One region of the Kitasatospora sp. NPDC089913 genome, then DNA from elsewhere that is predicted to be linked to it. Evidence: riboswitches for the same ligand, from Rfam matches in the RefSeq annotation. Region 1 holds a riboswitch; each other region holds the start of a gene.
The links. Region 1 has a riboswitch for S-adenosylmethionine ahead of ACIPYS_RS02035 (aminotransferase class V-fold PLP-dependent enzyme). Riboswitches for the same ligand answer to the same signal wherever they lie in the genome.

Region 1 (5,338 bases):
AGGTGCTGACCGCTCTCGGGCGGCGGCCCGCGGAGGACCTCCCGGAGCTGGCCTACCTGGAGTGCGCGACCACCCCCGCGGTGCTCAAGGCGCTGGAGAAGGGCGGCGTCGACCTCTGCGTCCTGGACGGCGAGGCGGTGCCGGCCGGCGGGCTCGGGCTCGGACGGCAGCTGAAGGACGAGATCTACGGTTGCCCGCCGGTGCTGGTGCTGATCGGCCGGCCGCAGGACTCCTGGCTGGCCGCCTGGAGCCGGGCCGACGCGGCGATCTCCCAGCCGGTGGACCCGGTGGCGCTGGCGGAGGCCGCCGCCACGCTGCTGCGGGCCAGGCTGGCCAAGCGGGCGCCCGCCGTCCGCTAGGTCGGGTCCCCGGCCCGTGTTCCGTCCGGCGTTCCACCCGGCGTTCGGTCCGGCGTTCCACCCGGCGTCTCACTGCGAGAGAAGAAGGGTGAACGGCGGAGCCCCGGCGGGCCGCCGCTCGATAGGCTGACTCCGTCCCCACGTCCTTCCCCGGGTAGCCGGGGCAGCGAGAGCCGGAGTCAGCCATGGTGAACGTGCAGCCTGCGAACGGTGGGAGCGACCCCGCGCAGGTGGTCCGCTCCTGGCCGGACATCCTGTCGGCGCTGCTGAGGGGAGAGGACCTCGACCGCTCGGCCACCGCGTGGGCGATGGACCGGATCATGAGCGGCGAGGCCTCCCCGGTGCAGGTGGCCGGGTTCATGGTGGCGCTGCGGGCCAAGGGCGAGACGGTCGAGGAGATCTCCGGACTCGTCGACTCGATGTACGCGCACGCCGAGCCGCTGGACATCCCAGGCCCGGCGGTGGACATCGTCGGCACCGGCGGCGACCGGGCCAAGACCGTCAACATCTCCACCATGTCGGCGATCGTCGCCGCCGCGGCCGGTGCCAAGGTGGTCAAGCACGGCAACCGGGCCGCCTCCTCCTCGAGCGGTTCCTCGGACGTGCTGGAGAAGCTGGGCATCAGCCTGGACCTCCGGCCGCGCCGGGTCGCCGAGATCGCCGAGGAGGTCGGGCTCACCTTCTGCTTCGCCGCGACCTTCCACCCCTCGATGCGGCACGCCGCGCCGGCCCGGCGCGACCTCGGGGTGCCCACCGCCTTCAACATCCTGGGGCCGCTGACCAACCCGGCCCGGGTGACGGCGCACGCGATCGGCTGCTTCGACACCCGGCTGGCGGCGCTGATCGCCGGGGTGCTCGCCCGGCGCGGTGCCACCGCGCTGGTCTTCCGGGGCGACGACGGACTGGACGAGCTGACCATCACCACCACCTCGCGGGTGTGGGTGGTCCGCGACGGCGCCGTGACCGAGACCGTCTTCGACCCGCGCGAGGTCGGCATCGAGCCGGTCGGCATCGAGGCGCTGCGCGGCGCGGACCCGGCGTACAACGCGGAGGTCGCGCGCCGGATGCTCGCCGGGGAGCACGGTCCGGTCCGGGACGCGGTGCTGCTGAACGCGGCGGCCGCGCTGGTGGCGCTGGACCTCACCGACGCGCCGCTCGCCGAGCAGCTGGGCGCGGCCATGCGGCGTACCGCGGCGGCCGTCGACTCGGGTGCCGCGCGGGACCTGCTGAAGCACTGGTCCGAGGCCACCGCCCGGGTGTGACAGGGCCGTTGGGGGCCCATCGGGAATCCTCCCGGTGGGCCCCGACGTGTGTCCGGGATGTGGACCGCTGTTTGACCGAGGGGTGGAGCCGACCTAGAGTCTTGGCCAGGTCATGAGCGACAGCGACAAGCCCCAGCTTGCTGTCCGGCAACCCTCCGTCCGTGGCGGGGTGCCCTGGGTGAGGACCGGGCCGTGCGGCGAGCCGTCCGCGTGGCAAGCGCGGACACCCGGATCATCACGCACTCCCGGGGTCCCTGACCCGTAGACGGAGTGCATCCCCATGTCTCTCGCCACCGATCTCAGCACCCCCCTCGCCGTGCTCGGCCACGACGTCGAGGTCCCGCTCGCCAACGGCGACAAGGTCGCCTACGCCGCGCTCGACTACGCCGCCAGCGCCCCGGCGCTCCAGCGGGTCTGGGACGAGGTCGCCGCCTACGCCCCGTACTACGGCAGCGTGCACCGCGGCGCCGGCTACCTGTCCCAGCTCTCCACCGACCTGTTCGAGCAGAGCCGCCGGACCGTCGCCGAGTTCCTGGACCTGCGCGAGGGCGACCAGGTGGTCTTCACCCGCGCCACCACCGACTCGCTCAACCTGCTGGCCGGCGCCGTCCCGGCCGGGACCCAGGTGTTCGCCTTCGAGACCGAGCACCACGCCTCGCTGCTGCCGTGGGCGCACGCCGGTCTGACCGTCACCTGTCTGCGCGCCCCCCGCTCGCACGCCGAGGCGGTCGCCGCGTTCGACGCCGCGCTCGCCGGTGCGCCCGAGGGCCCGAAGCTGCTCTGCGTCACCGGTGCCTCGAACGTCACCGGCGAGCTCTGGCCGGTCGCCGAGCTGACCCGGACCGCCCACCGGTACGGCGCCCGGGTGGTGCTGGACGCCGCGCAGCTGGCCCCGCACCACCGGGTCTCGGTGCGCGAGCTGGGGGTCGACTGGATCGCCTTCTCCGGCCACAAGCTGTACGCGCCGTTCGGCGCCGGGGTGCTGGCCGGCCGGGCCGACTGGCTGGACGAGGCCGAGCCCTACCTGGCCGGCGGCGGCGCCACCCGTACCGTGGCCCGGGAGACCGACGGCTCGGTGGCCGTGCAGTGGCACACCGGCCCGGCCCGGCACGAGGCGGGCTCCCCGAACGTCATCGGCGTGTACGCGATCGCGGCCGCCTGCCGGGCGCTCACCGAGGCCGGGTTCGACGCGCTGGAGGCGCGCGAGCGGGTGCTGGTAGCCCGGCTGAAGGCCGGTCTGGCGGAGATCCCCGAGGTCAGGGTGCTGAACCTGTTCGGTGCCGACGCCGACCGGGTGGGCGTGCTGTCCTTCGTCGTCCAAGGCTGGAACAGCTCGCACTTCTCGGCCGCGCTGTCCGCCGAGTACGGCATCGGCGTGCGGGACGGTCTGTTCTGCGCCCACCCGCTGGTGCGCACGCTGCTCGGCGACGAGGAGGCCGCGCCCTCCGAGTGCGGCGCGCCGGAGGCTTCACTGCCGGGCGAGCGCAGCCTGAACGCGATCCGGGTGAGCTTCGGCGCCGGCACCCCGGACGAGCACGTGGACCGGTTCCTGACCGCCGTCCGCGAGCTGGTCACGGACGGCGCGGCGTGGAGCTACCGGAACGAGGGCGGCCGCTGCGTCGCGGACACCCGCCGGGAGGGCTGAGGCCCCGTCGGGGACCCTCGGCCCGGCGGGCCCGCGGTCGGCCGCTACTCCTCCAGGCCGATCGCGAACGCGGCCTCCAGGTCGTGCTGGGAGTAGGTGCGGAAGGCGATCTGGGTCTCGGTGTGCGCCACGCCCGGGACCTTGTTCAGCCGGCCGGGGATCACCTCGGCGAGGTCGTCGTGCCGGCGCACCCGCACCATCGCGACCAGGTCGTAGCCGCCGGTCACCGAGTAGACCTCGCTGACGCCCTCGATGGCGGCGATCGCCTCGGCGATCTCCGGGATGCGGTCGACGCTGGTCTTGATCAGGACGATGGCGGTGATCACGGTGGCGTACTCCTTTGTGAGGTGCCGCCAGGGTAGCGGGCGTCGGTCACGGCGTCGCGGGGGCGGGTGCGGCCCGGGCGGGTGGGGCGGCGGAGGGTCCGGCGGGGGCGGGTGCGGCGCTCGGCCAGGGTGCAGGCGTAGAGGAAGCCCGCCACGAAGCCGATCACGTGCACCAGGTACGCCACCCCCGGTCCGGCGGAGTGCACCGACCACCACTGGAGCGCGAACCAGAGGCCCAGGACCAGCCAGGCCGGGAACCGCAGCGGCAGGAAGAGCAGCAGCGGGACGAGCGTGGTGACCCGGGCGTGCGGGTGGAAGCGCAGGTAGGAGCCGAGCACGGCGGAGATCGCCCCCGAGGCGCCGATCAGCACCCGGGTCGAGTCCGCCGAGTGCGCCTCGGCCAGGGCGAAGCCGTAGGTGGTCAGCGCGCCGGCCGCCAGATAGAAGAGGAGGAACCGGGGGCGGCCGAGCCGTCGCTCCACGGTGGGGCCGAAGACGTGGAGGAAGAGCAGGTTGCCGAGCAGGTGCAGCCAGCCGGCGTGCAGGAAGAGCGCGCTGAGCACGGACAGCGCCGGGTGCTTGCCGGGGGTCGCCGAGGCCGGGCAGCCGGGCACCGGCTCGGGGGCCTCGGCAAGTTGGTCCGCGGTCAGCGGGTGACCGGTCAGGAGCTCGGCGGGGACGGCCCCCCAGCGCTGCTCGTAGCGCTGCTCGGCGCAGACCCGGACCTGGTCCCGGCCGTAGAGGGGGTTGAGCCCCGCGGCCGGTCCGAGCAGGAAGACCGCGGTGTTCAGCGCGATCAGCGCGTAGCAGACGGCCGGAGCGGCGGCGGCCGGTCGGCCGCGGTGCGCGCCGGGGTGGGGGACCGGGATCGCCATGGGCTCCAGCATCCCCCCGGTTCCGGGCGGGCACCGCGTGGTTACGGCAGGTGGGCTACCGCCCGGGAGTGCTCGGCCGGTGGCCGGGAAGGTTGCCCCAGGCAATAGGCTTGGGGCGGGCATTCCCGCCTCCCGCCGCCGACGCCGGGGCTCCGGGGGGAGCGCCTGAGCCCGTTCCGGGACCACCCGAGAGGACCCCCGATGACCGTCCCCGCTCTGACCGCCGAGACGCGCTGGCGCTGCACGCTCTGCGGAAACCTGACCCGCTTCGACGTGACCCGGACCGCCCGGGTGACCGAGTTCCTGCACTTCGACCTGGCCGGCGAGTCCAAGGTCGAGGAGACCCAGGTGCTCAGCGAGACCGTGGAGTCGGTGCGCTGCCGCTGGTGCAACGCCGTGGACCAGGTCGAGCTGGTGGCCCGTCCCGGCGCGGACGGCGCGGACGGCGCTCCCGGGCAGGGCTGACCGCCCGGTCCGTGCGGTGGGCGGTGAGCGGCGTGGCCGCCCGCCGCACGGGACAATACAGAGAGAACGCGCGGAGTGTGACGGGGGTGGCGGCCTGCGGCCGTACCCCGCTGGACCAGGATCGGAGCCGAGGACGTGGTGGACGCAGCGAAGGAGCCCGCCGGGCCGCAGGGGCGGCAGCCCGCTGTGGACGCGCAGGCGCCGGACGCGGCAGTGGCCGCCCCCTCCGGCGCCGGGGCCCCGGCGGAGGCGCCCGCGGGCGAGGAGTCCGGCGCCGGTGAGGAGCCGGCGGCAGCGGACGGCGGAGCGGGCGGCCCGGACCCGTCGGCGGGACCGGACGGGCCGGAGGTGTCGGGGCCGGTCGCCGAGACGCTGGACCGGCCGCTCCCGGAGGGGGTGCGCCGGC
Region 2 (5,338 bases), on a different contig from region 1:
GTTCGCCCTGCTCGTCCATGTCGCGATGCTGTGGGCGGCCGCGAACCCGGAGGTGCTGACGGTCGTGGACGTCGCCGACCGGGCGCGCGGCCGCGAGCTGATCCGCCGCATCGCCACCGTTCTGGCGGAGTGAGCCCGCGGGGTACCGCCGGGCCGCCGTGCGCCCCGGCGGCCCCGGCGGCTCCCGGCCGGGGCCTCAGCGGCTCCGGTGGTGTCCGGCCCAGACCGCGGGCGTCCGCTCCGACCACGGGTCCGCCCGTTCGAGCTGCCCGGCGAGGCGGAACAGACGGCCCTCGTGCCCGTACCCGGCCGCGAACTGCATGCCGATCGGGAGCCCCGTGCCGCTGTCGACCGTCAGTGGTACGGACATCGCGGGCGTGCCCGCCACGTTGAACGCCGCCGTGAACGGCGAGAGGTCGAGGATCCGGCGGAGCCAGCCCAGGCCGTCCAGCGCCTCGGCGCCCCGGCCGTGGGTGCCGAGCGGCACCGGCAGGTCCGGCACGGTCGGGGAGAGCAGGACGTCGTGGTCCTCGAAGGTGCGGGCCAGGCTGCGGGAGACCCGGTTGCGGACCGCCAGGGCGGTCACGAACTCGGCGCCGCCCACCCGCCGCCCGTAGTGGTAGCCGGCGAGCGTGGGCGGTTCGAGGGTCGAGGAGTCGACCGGCCGGCCGAGGGCGGCGGCCAGTTCGTCGATCCAGGCGGTGAGGTTCACCGTCCAGAGGCGGGCGTTGGCCAGGACGAACTCCTCCCAGTCGACACCGAGTCCGGGCTCGGCCTCGGTCACCCGGTGGCCGAGCGACTCCAGCAGGAGCACGGTGCGCGCGAGCGCCCCGGCGACCGGCGGCGCGACCGGCCGCCCGCCCCACGGCCGGGTGAGGACGCCGATCCGCAGCGGGCCCGGCTCCCGGGTGACCTCCTGCGCGTACGGGCGGGGCGGCTCCGGCGCGGCGTAGGGGTCGCCCGGCTCCGGGCCCCGGACCAGGTCGAGCAGGGCGGCGCTGTCGCGCACCGTCCGGCTGACGCTGCCGTGCACGGCCAGACCGTTGAAGATCTCGTCGACGGCCGGGCCCATCGGCACCCGGCCGCGGGTCGGCTTCAGCCCGAACAGGCCGTTGTAGGCCGCGGGGATGCGGATCGAACCGGCGGCGTCGGTGGCGTGCGCGACCGGCACGATCCCGGCGGCGACGGCCGCGCCCGCGCCGCCGCTGGAGCCGCCGGCGCTGCGGGTGAGGTCCCAGGGGTTGCGGGTCGCGCCGTACAGCACGGGTTCGGTGGTGGTGCTGTAGGCCATCTCCGGGGTGGTGGTGCGCCCGAAGGTCACCAGGCCGGCCCGGCGCAGACGCGTCATCAGGGTGGAGTCCCCGTCGGCGACCTGGCCGGCGGCGAGGCGGCTGCCGAGCTCCGTCCGGCGTCCGGCCGCGGTCACCCCGAGGTCCTTGACCAGGAACGGGACCCCGGCCAGCGGGGTGCTGCCGGGGCGGGGCGCGTCGTCGGCCGGCCAGGTCTCCGCGACGGCGTTGATCCGCGGGCCGACGGCCCGCTCGGCCGCCCGCGCGGCCGTTTCCAGTTCGGCGGGGGTCACCTCCCCCCGGGCGACGAGTTCGGCCAGCCCCACCGCGTCGTGGCGGACGTACTCGGTGATGTCCATGGTCCCTCCCGGAATCGATGACAGTACCGCTCGGTCCTTGACGGTACCGATTGGTCCCTGGCGATACCGATCGGTATCGCCTGGAACGGACTGGTACCGTAGCAGGAACCTGGGGACGCGCAGCGGCCGCAATCGACCGGAGGCCACGAACAGCCATGACAACGCCCGTCAGAAGGCCGAGCCGGGTGGCGAAACTCCCGCCGCGCGAGCGCATCCTCGACGCCGCCGAGGAGCTCTTCCAGAGCGAGGGGATCCGGCGGGTGGGCGTCCAGGCGATCGCCGAGAAGGCCGGGACCACCAAAATGGCGATCTACCGTCATTTCGAGACCAAGGACGCCCTGGTCGCGGAGTGGCTGCGGATCGTCGCCGCCGACTACCGGGCGGCGTTCGACCGGGTCGAGGCGGAGCACCCGGACCGGCCCGAGGAGCAGATCCTGGGCCTGGCCCGGTTCATCGCCGACGGGTTGCCGGCGGTCTCGTACCGGGGCTGTCCGTTCATCAACTCCCTGGCCGAGCTGCCCGACCGCTCCGACCCCGCGCGGCAGGTGATCGAGGAGCACAAGGAACAGCAGGCCCGGCGGCTGACCGGCATCTGCGCGCGGGCCGGGCTGTCCGACCCCGAGCAGGCGGCGGCCGAGATCACCTTCGCGCTCGAGGGCGCCCAGGTCGCCGTCCAGAACGGGAGCGTCGACCGGGCGGGGGAGCGGCTGCTGCGGGCGGTCGGGGGAATCGTGGCGCGGTACCGCCCGGCGGGGGACGTTCCGGGGCCCGTGGCCTGACGTTTCCACCGGCCGGTACCCGGCCTCGCCCGACTGCAGGCCACCGCGCCGACGGCCCCGGGACGCTGCAGGCCCGGTCCGGGCGCAGCTCGGGCACCGGGGGCTTGGCAGCCGGCCTCCGGAGTCTTGTATCGTTCTTCGCGAATCATCCAGAGGGGTGGAGGGACCGGCCCTACGAAGCCCCGGCAGCTCCCCGTTCGACCCGGCGTCCGAAGTACGCGCCGTGCCGGGCGGGATCAGTGCCAACTCCGGCCTGTCGCCAATGTGGCGCGGGAAAGATGAGGAGACACGGTGCTCTCTGTGCTGTCCTTCCCCCGGGCGCTTCCCGTCCCGGACCTTTCGCGTACCCGTCTCGTGCCCGGCGCAGGCAATCGGCCGACTTCTGCGGCCCGCCCTCGCTGACCACCCCCACCGGCTCCCCGCGGGGGGCCTCCGTGAGCGCGCCCCTCGGCGGTTCGCGGGACCTGAGACGGAGACATCCATGGAGAACACGAGCGGCGTCGGCGTGCTCGACAAGGTCACCTCGATCCTCGGCACCCTGGAGGCCGGTCCGGCCACCCTGGCCGGACTCGTGGCCGTGACCGGACTGGCCCGGCCGACGGCGCACCGGCTCGCCGTCGCACTCGAACAGCACCGGCTGGTCGCCCGGGACGTGGAGGGCCGGTTCATCCTCGGCCCCCGGCTCGGCGAGCTCTCGGCCGCCGCCGGGGAGGACCGGCTACTGGCCGCCGCCGGGCCGGTCCTCGCCAGGCTGCGCGACGTCAGCGGGGAGAGCGCACAGCTCTACCGCCGTCAGGGCGGCGTCCGGATCTGCGTGGCCGCCGCCGAGCGCCTCTCCGGCCTGCGCGACACCGTCCCGGTGGGGGTCACCCTGCCGATGAAGGTCGGCGCCGCCGCGCAGGTCCTGCTGGCCTGGGAGGAGCCCGAGCGGCTCCACCGGGGCCTCCAGGGGGCCCGCTTCACGGCGACGGCGCTGAGCGGCGTCCGCCGCCGGGGCTGGGCCCAGTCGATCGGGGAACGCGAGCTCGGGGTCGCGTCCGTCTCCGCGCCGGTCCGGGGCCCGGGGAACCGGGTGGTGGCTGCCGTCACGGTCTCCGGTCCGATCGAACGGCTCACCCGCCACCCCGGCGCCCTTCTCTCGCAGACCGTCGTCGAGGCCGCGGACCGTCTCACCGAGGCCCTCCGTCCGAGCTGACGCGCTCCGGTCGCGGGGGCCGCCCCCGCTCCCCGCGGCCGGGGCGGGTCAGCGCAGGCTGTCGAGGTCGATGCTGTCCGCCATGACGCGGTACCCGAGCGGTCCGGGGTGGAGGTGGTCACCGGCGTGGTAGCCGTCCGGGATCGCTCCGGTGCCCTCGGGGTCGATGGCCCGGTCGAAGTCGGCCACCGCGTCGTACGCGCCGGAGGTGCGGATCCACTCGTTCAGGTCGCGGCGCAGCCGGTCGGTCTGCGCGGTCCAGAAGGGTGCGCCGCCGAAAGGCATCAGGGTCGCGCCGACGGCCTTGACCCCCCGGGCGTGGGCGGCCCGGATCAGGGACCGGTGGGCGTCGATCAGCCGCTGGAGCGTCACCGGCGGGTCGTCGCGGTCCACGCCGCAGATCTGGTCGCCGCTGCGGAGGATGTCGTTCATGCCGTGGGAGACGATGACGGTGCCGACGTCGGGACGGTCGAGCACGTCGCGGCGGAAGCGCTTCAGGGCGCTGTCCCCGGCGCAGGCGGAATCGGCGAGCATCTTGTTGGAGCCGATGCCGGCGTTGAGCACCGGTCGCGGGCGGCCGGCGGCGAGGAGCCGTTCGGCGAGCAGGTCGGGGTAGCGGTCGTCGCCGTCGACGGTGGCACCGAACCCGTCGGTGGTGGACTCTCCGAACGCCACCACCGCCCTGCCCACGGGGCGCCCACCGGTGACCTCGACCCCGCCGAGGTAGTACCAGGAGCCGAACCCGGGGCGGACGGCGTCGGTGAACGCTTCCGGGCCGGTGTCCCCGCGGTGGTCGCCGTCGGCCCGGTAGGTGGTGGTCATGGAGAGCTGGTGGTAGCCGGCCGGGCCGGTCGGTCCGTCGAACCAGAGGGTCAGCGACACCCGGTCGCGGGCCGCCACCGGCAGCGGCACCGGATCGCTGAGGGCTTCTCCGCCCGGGGGGACGACGACGGAGCCCCGGTGCCCGAAGCGCAACGGCAGTACCGTCCCGGGAACGACGGCCGCGCCGTCGGCGGCCCGGCCGACGGTGGCCCCGCTCAGCCGCAGCGGGGTCGTCCCGTAGAGATTGGACAGCCGGAACCGGACGGCCTTGCCGCCCGCGCCGAGTCGTATCACCTGCCGCACCGACTGGTGGTCGAAGCCCTGCACCGCCCAGGTCGGGAACCACGGCGCCGCGGAGGGCCGCATCATCGGCGCGTACCACGCGGCCGACCAGCGCTGCGAGTACGCCGAGGCCGCGGCTCCGGCGGCGGAGGCCGCCGAGGCGGAGGCGGGGACGGGGACGGAGGTGGCGGTGACGGACAGGGCGGCGGTCAGCGCGGCGACGGATGCGGCGCGGGCGAACGGATTCATGGAGCGCTCCTCGGGACGGTCGGTCGGTCCTGCCGCCTTGACCCGGGGCGGTGCGGGAATGTGACAGCGGACCGGCGCGGCCGGCCGACGGTCCGGTCCGGGCGGACGCGATTTGTTCTGGGCGTGCGGGAGGAGTACTGTCGCCCAGTCGCCTGGCAGGGAGCACCGGACACGCAACAGCGCGGACGGTCCCGGGGCGGCCAATCCTCTGGAAATAACATCGTCACCCGGCTTCGGGTTTATTTGACGTGTCCATTTGTGGGGATTGCGGCCGGATTCGCTTTTCGGAGCGGGGATCGGCTACAGTTTGGAACGTCGGACGGGGCGCCAAGCCGCGGAAGACACCGGCAAGTCGGAACGAAT
Region 3 (5,338 bases), on a different contig from region 1:
AGGCGATGATCTTGGCCATCAGAAGTGGTCCTCCGGGACACGGTCGACTGCTCGGACCAAGGGGTGCCCGCGACGGACGGCCCTGGTGTGCGGGGGTCCATTCCCCTACCGCTCCCTGGGGCCTCACCGACCCGGTCCGCTGTCACTCTCAAGCTGTGAGTGCTAACGCCAATGATTAGCACTCCGGGTGGGTGAGTGCAAGCCCAATCGGGCAATCCGCGAGCCGCGCCACCCGCGCCGCGCACCCGCCCGGAGCCGTCCCCGACCGCCTCCGACCGGGCCGGATCCGACCGGAACGCCGCGCCCCGCGGCCGGCCCCCGGAGCCCGGCCCCGGGCCCGACGGCGGACATCGCGACGGCCACGACGGCCGACATGACGGCGGACATGACGGCGGGCCCGTACGACCGAGGTCGCACGGGCCCGCCGTGAGAATCAAGAGGTGCGCCAGCCGATGGGCCGAGCAGAGCTCCCGGGTGTCGGAAAGGTCAGACCGCCGCGCGGACCATGTCCGCCTGCGGACCCTTCTGCCCCTGAGAGATCTCGAACTCGACCCGCTGGCCCTCCTCAAGGGTGCGGTAGCCGTCCATCTGGATCGCGCTGTAGTGGACGAAGACGTCCGCACCACCGTCGACCGCGATGAAGCCGTAACCCTTCTCCGCGTTGAACCACTTGACGGTGCCCTGAGCCATTCCGAACTCCCCTAGTGCTGTGCTGGCCCTTCACGCGCCCGCAGGTCTGCGGGCCCGGGTCTGGTTGGAGGCCGGCCCGGGGAACCCCCCCTGGGCGCAGCCGCGCACGCCACAATCCTCCCGATGACGCCGAACGGCATCCGGCGAACGGGCGATTGCGTCGACCGCGGCTGAATGTATCCGGATCGACGCCCTCTGCAACAGGGTCAATGGCGGGGAATTCACCCGCGGCGCCGTGGGACAGGACGGGCGCAATCGGGATAAAGCCCTGCATTCTCCGCCGGACATAGCGGACGTATTACCAGAAATCCCCGCCAGAATTCTGACACCGGCCTGACATGTATCCAGGTCCCGGGCCCGTCCCGGCTCCCGCCGGACGCGGGCCGGCGGTGGTGGCGGTGCGGTGGATTCGTTCCCGGACCAGGGTGACGGGCGCGCCCTGTTCCCGGTCCAGCGACACTTTACTCCGCCCGGGACCGAAGATATTCCCGCCAAAATGCGCACGGCCGTCCGCGGCACGGAATTCCGTGCCGCGGACGGCCGTCGGCGACGCGCCCGCCCCGGGGGGAACGGACCGCCCGCGGATCACCCGCCGGCGACCGCCGGGATGATCGAAATGTTCGCGCCGTCCTTGATCCCCGTTTCCAGGCCCTCGGCGAACCGCACGTCGTCGTCGTTCACGTAGACATTGACGAAACGGCGCAGCTTGCCGGTGTCGTCGAGGATCCGCGCGGCGATCCCGGCGTGGTTGCGCTCCAGGTCGGCGATCACCTCGGCCAGCGTGGCGCCCTCGGCGGGCACCTCGCTGACGCCGCCGGTGTAGGTGCGCAGGATGGTCGGGATGCGGACGTTGGCGCTCATGGGGGTCTCCTAGCTACTACGGGCGCTGGGTGGGCGGAGGGGTCAGTCGGAAGCGAGGCCGGCGCCCCGGAAGGCGTCCAGGGTCGGCCGGATGACGGCGGTCATGCCGGACTCGGCGACCGCGTCGAGGGTCTTGAGCCCGTCACCGGTGTTGATCGCGACGGTCTCCTTCGACGGGTCCAGCTGCCCGGTCTCGACCAGCTTCTTCAGCACGCCGACGGTCACGCCGCCCGCGGTCTCCGCGAAGATGCCCTCGGTCCGCGCCAGCAGCCGGATCGCCGCCACGACCTCCTCGTCGGTGACGTCCTCCACCGCGCCGCCGGTGCGCCGGGCGATGTCCAGCACGTACGGGCCGTCGGCCGGGTTGCCGATCGCCAGCGACTTGGCGATGGTGTCCGGCTTGACCGGCCGGATCACGTCGTGACCGGCCTTGAAGGCCGCCGAGACCGGCGAGCAGCCCGCCGCCTGGGCGCCGAAGATCCGGTACGGCCGGTCCTCGACCAGGCCCAGCCTGATCAGCTCCTGCAGCCCCTTGTCGATCTTGGTGAGCTGGGAGCCCGAGGCGATCGGGATCACGATCTGCTCCGGCAGCCGCCAGCCGAGCTGCTCGCAGATCTCGAAGGCCAGCGTCTTGGAGCCCTCGCCGTAGTACGGCCGCAGATTGACGTTGACGAAGCCCCAGCCCTCGCCGGCCGGGTCGCCGATCAGCTCCGAGCAGAAGCGGTTCACGTCGTCGTAGTTGCCCTCGATGCCGACCAGCTCGCCGCCGTACACCCCGGCCATCACGACCTTGCCCTGCTCCAGGTCGTGCGGGATGAACACGCAGGACCGGAAGCCCGCCCGGGCCGCCGCCGCGCCGACCGCGCCGGCCAGGTTGCCGGTCGACGAGCAGGAGAGCGTGGTGTAGCCGAACACCCGGGCCGCCTCGATGGCGCAGGCCACCACGCGGTCCTTGAAGGAGTGGGTCGGGTTCCCGGAGTCGTCCTTGATGTGCAGCTGCCCGGTGAAGCCGAGCTCGCGGCCCAGGTTGTCCGCCTTCACCAGCGGGGTCCACCCCGGGTTGAGGTTCGGCTTGGTCGCCACGTCGGCCGGCACGGGCAGCAGCGGCGCGTAGCGCCAGATCGACGCCGGACCGGCCTCGATCCGCTTGCGCAGCTCCTCGGCGCCCTCGCTGCCGAACTCGTAGGCGATCTCCAGCGGACCGAAGCACTCGAGACAGGCGAAGCTGGGACCGAGCGGGAACCGGGTGCCGCACTCGCGACAGGACAGCGCGGTGGCGGGGCCGAGGTCGACGGCGACTGGTGCGGCGGTGTCGATAGCCATGATGGGCGGAGGCCTCTCTCCTCATCTTCCCCGTGACGCGGTCGCGCCACAGGCCGGAATTGGCACCTGTCCCGCCGGGGCTCGAAGCCGACCGTGCGAGAAGGTTGCCGGGACGTCAACGGGCCGTTCCCTCAGTCCCTCTGGATGAGCTCTGTGAAGTTGTGGTTCTGCTCAGCGGCGACCCCGGCGTGCGAAGGTCCGATCGCTGTACGAAGACTGTATCCGAAGGCGTCGGTCCCGAACGGGACCGTCCGCCACGCGAGATGACCCGTCCCAACCGCCCCCGGTCGTCGGCCGGGACCCCATCCGTCGAGGAGAGCACCGTGCCCGCCGAACCGACCCCCGCGCTCCTCCCCGAGACCGCGTCCTGGCTGCGCCGGCGCTCCTGGACCGCGGCCGACCGACCGGTTCACACGCTCCCGGCCGCCAAGCGCGCCCTCGGTGCGGCGGGCACCGTCAGCGTCGTCCTGCCCGCGCTGGACGAGGAGGCCACGGTCGGCGAGATCGTCCGGGTCGTCCGGCGGGAGCTGATGGAACGACTACCGCTGGTGGACGAGGTGGTGGTGATCGACTCCGGCTCGGTCGACGCCACCGCCGAGGTCGCCGCCGAGGCCGGTGCCACCGTCGTCCACCGGGACGCCATCCTGCCCCGGCTGCCCGCCGCCCCCGGGAAGGGCGAGGTGCTGTGGCGTTCGCTGCTGGTCACCCGCGGCGAGATCGTCTGCTTCGTGGACGCCGACCTGCGCGAGTTCGACCCCGCCCTGGTCTCCGGCATCATCGGCCCACTGCTCACCGATCCGGACATCCAGCTGGTCAAGGCGATGTACGACCGGCCGCTGGAGACCGACGGCGCGGTGGTGCCGGCGGGCGGCGGCCGGGTCACCGAACTGGTCGCCCGCCCGCTGCTCAATCTGCACTGGCCGGAACTCGCCGGTTTCGTCCAGCCCCTCGGCGGCGAGTACGCGGCCCGCCGCTCCCTGCTCGAACGGCTGCCCTTCCCCACCGGCTACGGCGTCGAGCTCGGTCTGCTCGTCGACGCCCTGGAGACGGCCGGACCGGACGCGCTCGCCCAGGTGGACGTCGGCATCCGCCACCACCGGCACCAGGACGCCCAGGCACTCGGCCGGATGGCGGCCACCATCTACCGCACCGCGCTGGAGCGGCTGGACCGCACCCACCGGCTGAAGGCCTCCGCCGACCTGGTCCGCCCACTGCTCACCCAGTTCACCCGCGACCCGCTGACCCGCGCCTTCACCGCCCACACCCACCCGGTCACCGCGACCGAACGGCCGCCGATGCACACCGTGCCCGAGTACGCCACCCGGCGCCGATGACCCGTCCCGCGGGTTTGCCGCCCCGGAGCCCCGGCAACGAACCAACCATGGGTGATCTCACGACCGAGCGTTCGAATCCGACCGGCGCCGCTCCCGTCCTGGTGGCGTCCAACCGGGGGCCGGTGTCCTTCGGCACCGCGGACGACGGCACACTGACCCTCCGCAGAGGCGGCGGCGGTCTCGTCTCCGGGCTGTCCGCGATCGACGACCCGGACGCCGTCTGGGTCTGCGCCGCCCTCTCCGACGCCGACCGCCGGGCCGCCCGCGAGGCCCCGGACGGCCGGCTCGACCGGGCCGGCCACGACGTCGGCGGCCAGGCCGTCCGGATGCTGGACATCGACCCGGAGACCTTCGCCCGCGCCTACAACGGCATCGCCAACTCGACCCTCTGGTTCGTCCACCACCTGCTCTGGGACACCCCGACCGCCCCCGCCTTCGACGCCGGCTTCCGCACCGAGTGGGCGGCCTACACCGCGTACAACACGGCCTTCGCCGAGGCCCTCGCCGCCGAGGCCGCCCCCGGGGCCGCCGTCCTGGTGCAGGACTACCACCTGTCGCTCGTCCCGGAGCTGCTCCGCGCCGCCCGCCCCGACTTGCGGATCGGCCACTTCTCGCACACCCCCTGGGCGCCGCCCGAGTACCTGCGGCTGCTGCCCGACGACATCGCCGGGGCCGTCCTCACCGGCATCCTCGGCGCCGACCGGGCGGGCTTCCTGACCCGGCGCTGGGCGCTCGCCTTCGCCGACTGCTGCGAGCGGTTCCTCGGCGCGGAGGTCGACCGCGAGGCGCTCACCGTGACGTTCGCGGGCCGCACCACCGCCCTCGGCGTGCACGGCCTCGGCGCCGACGCCGACTTCCTGCGCGAGCGGGCCCACCGGCCGGACGTCGACGAGCGGCTCGCCACCCTGCGCGCGACCGTCGGCGACCGCCGCACGATCGTCCGGGTCGACCGCACCGAGCTGAGCAAGAACATCGTCCGCGGCTTCCTGGCCTACCGGCACCTGCTGCGCACCCGCCCGGAGTGGCACGACCGGGTGGTCCACATCGCCTTCGCCTACCCGTCCCGCACCGACCTCGCCGAGTACCGGGCCTACACCGACCGGGTCCGGGCGCTCGCCGCGGAGATCGAG

Region 2: another riboswitch for S-adenosylmethionine. It lies ahead of ACIPYS_RS16190 (IclR family transcriptional regulator); the one in region 1 lies ahead of ACIPYS_RS02035 (aminotransferase class V-fold PLP-dependent enzyme).
Region 3: another riboswitch for S-adenosylmethionine. It lies ahead of thrC (threonine synthase); the one in region 1 lies ahead of ACIPYS_RS02035 (aminotransferase class V-fold PLP-dependent enzyme).

Annotation. Positions count from the first base shown of each region.
Region 1 covers NZ_JBIVGI010000001.1:451,883-457,220, forward strand. Annotated here, with positions in the region: gene ACIPYS_RS02025 (hypothetical protein) at 1-359, shown strand, start outside; gene trpD (anthranilate phosphoribosyltransferase) at 545-1,621, shown strand; SAM riboswitch class IV at 1,730-1,847, shown strand; gene ACIPYS_RS02035 (aminotransferase class V-fold PLP-dependent enzyme) at 1,902-3,266, shown strand; gene ACIPYS_RS02040 (Lrp/AsnC ligand binding domain-containing protein) at 3,311-3,592, opposite strand; gene ACIPYS_RS02045 (rhomboid family intramembrane serine protease) at 3,589-4,467, opposite strand; gene ACIPYS_RS02050 (hypothetical protein) at 4,669-4,932, shown strand; gene ACIPYS_RS02055 (NYN domain-containing protein) at 5,068-5,338, shown strand, end outside.
Region 2 covers NZ_JBIVGI010000009.1:296-5,633, reverse strand. Annotated here, with positions in the region: gene ACIPYS_RS16205 (TetR family transcriptional regulator) at 1-133, shown strand, start outside; gene ACIPYS_RS16200 (amidase) at 197-1,648, opposite strand; gene ACIPYS_RS16195 (TetR/AcrR family transcriptional regulator) at 1,804-2,427, shown strand; SAM riboswitch class I at 2,570-2,712, shown strand; gene ACIPYS_RS16190 (IclR family transcriptional regulator) at 2,909-3,622, shown strand; gene ACIPYS_RS16185 (SGNH/GDSL hydrolase family protein) at 3,671-4,975, opposite strand.
Region 3 covers NZ_JBIVGI010000053.1:4,914-10,251, reverse strand. Annotated here, with positions in the region: gene groL (chaperonin GroEL) at 1-19, opposite strand, end outside; gene ACIPYS_RS39300 (cold-shock protein) at 487-690, opposite strand; gene ACIPYS_RS39295 (MoaD/ThiS family protein) at 1,276-1,551, opposite strand; gene thrC (threonine synthase) at 1,594-2,874, opposite strand; SAM riboswitch class I at 2,893-3,025, opposite strand; gene ACIPYS_RS39285 (glucosyl-3-phosphoglycerate synthase) at 3,198-4,208, shown strand; gene ACIPYS_RS39280 (trehalose-6-phosphate synthase) at 4,256-5,338, shown strand, end outside.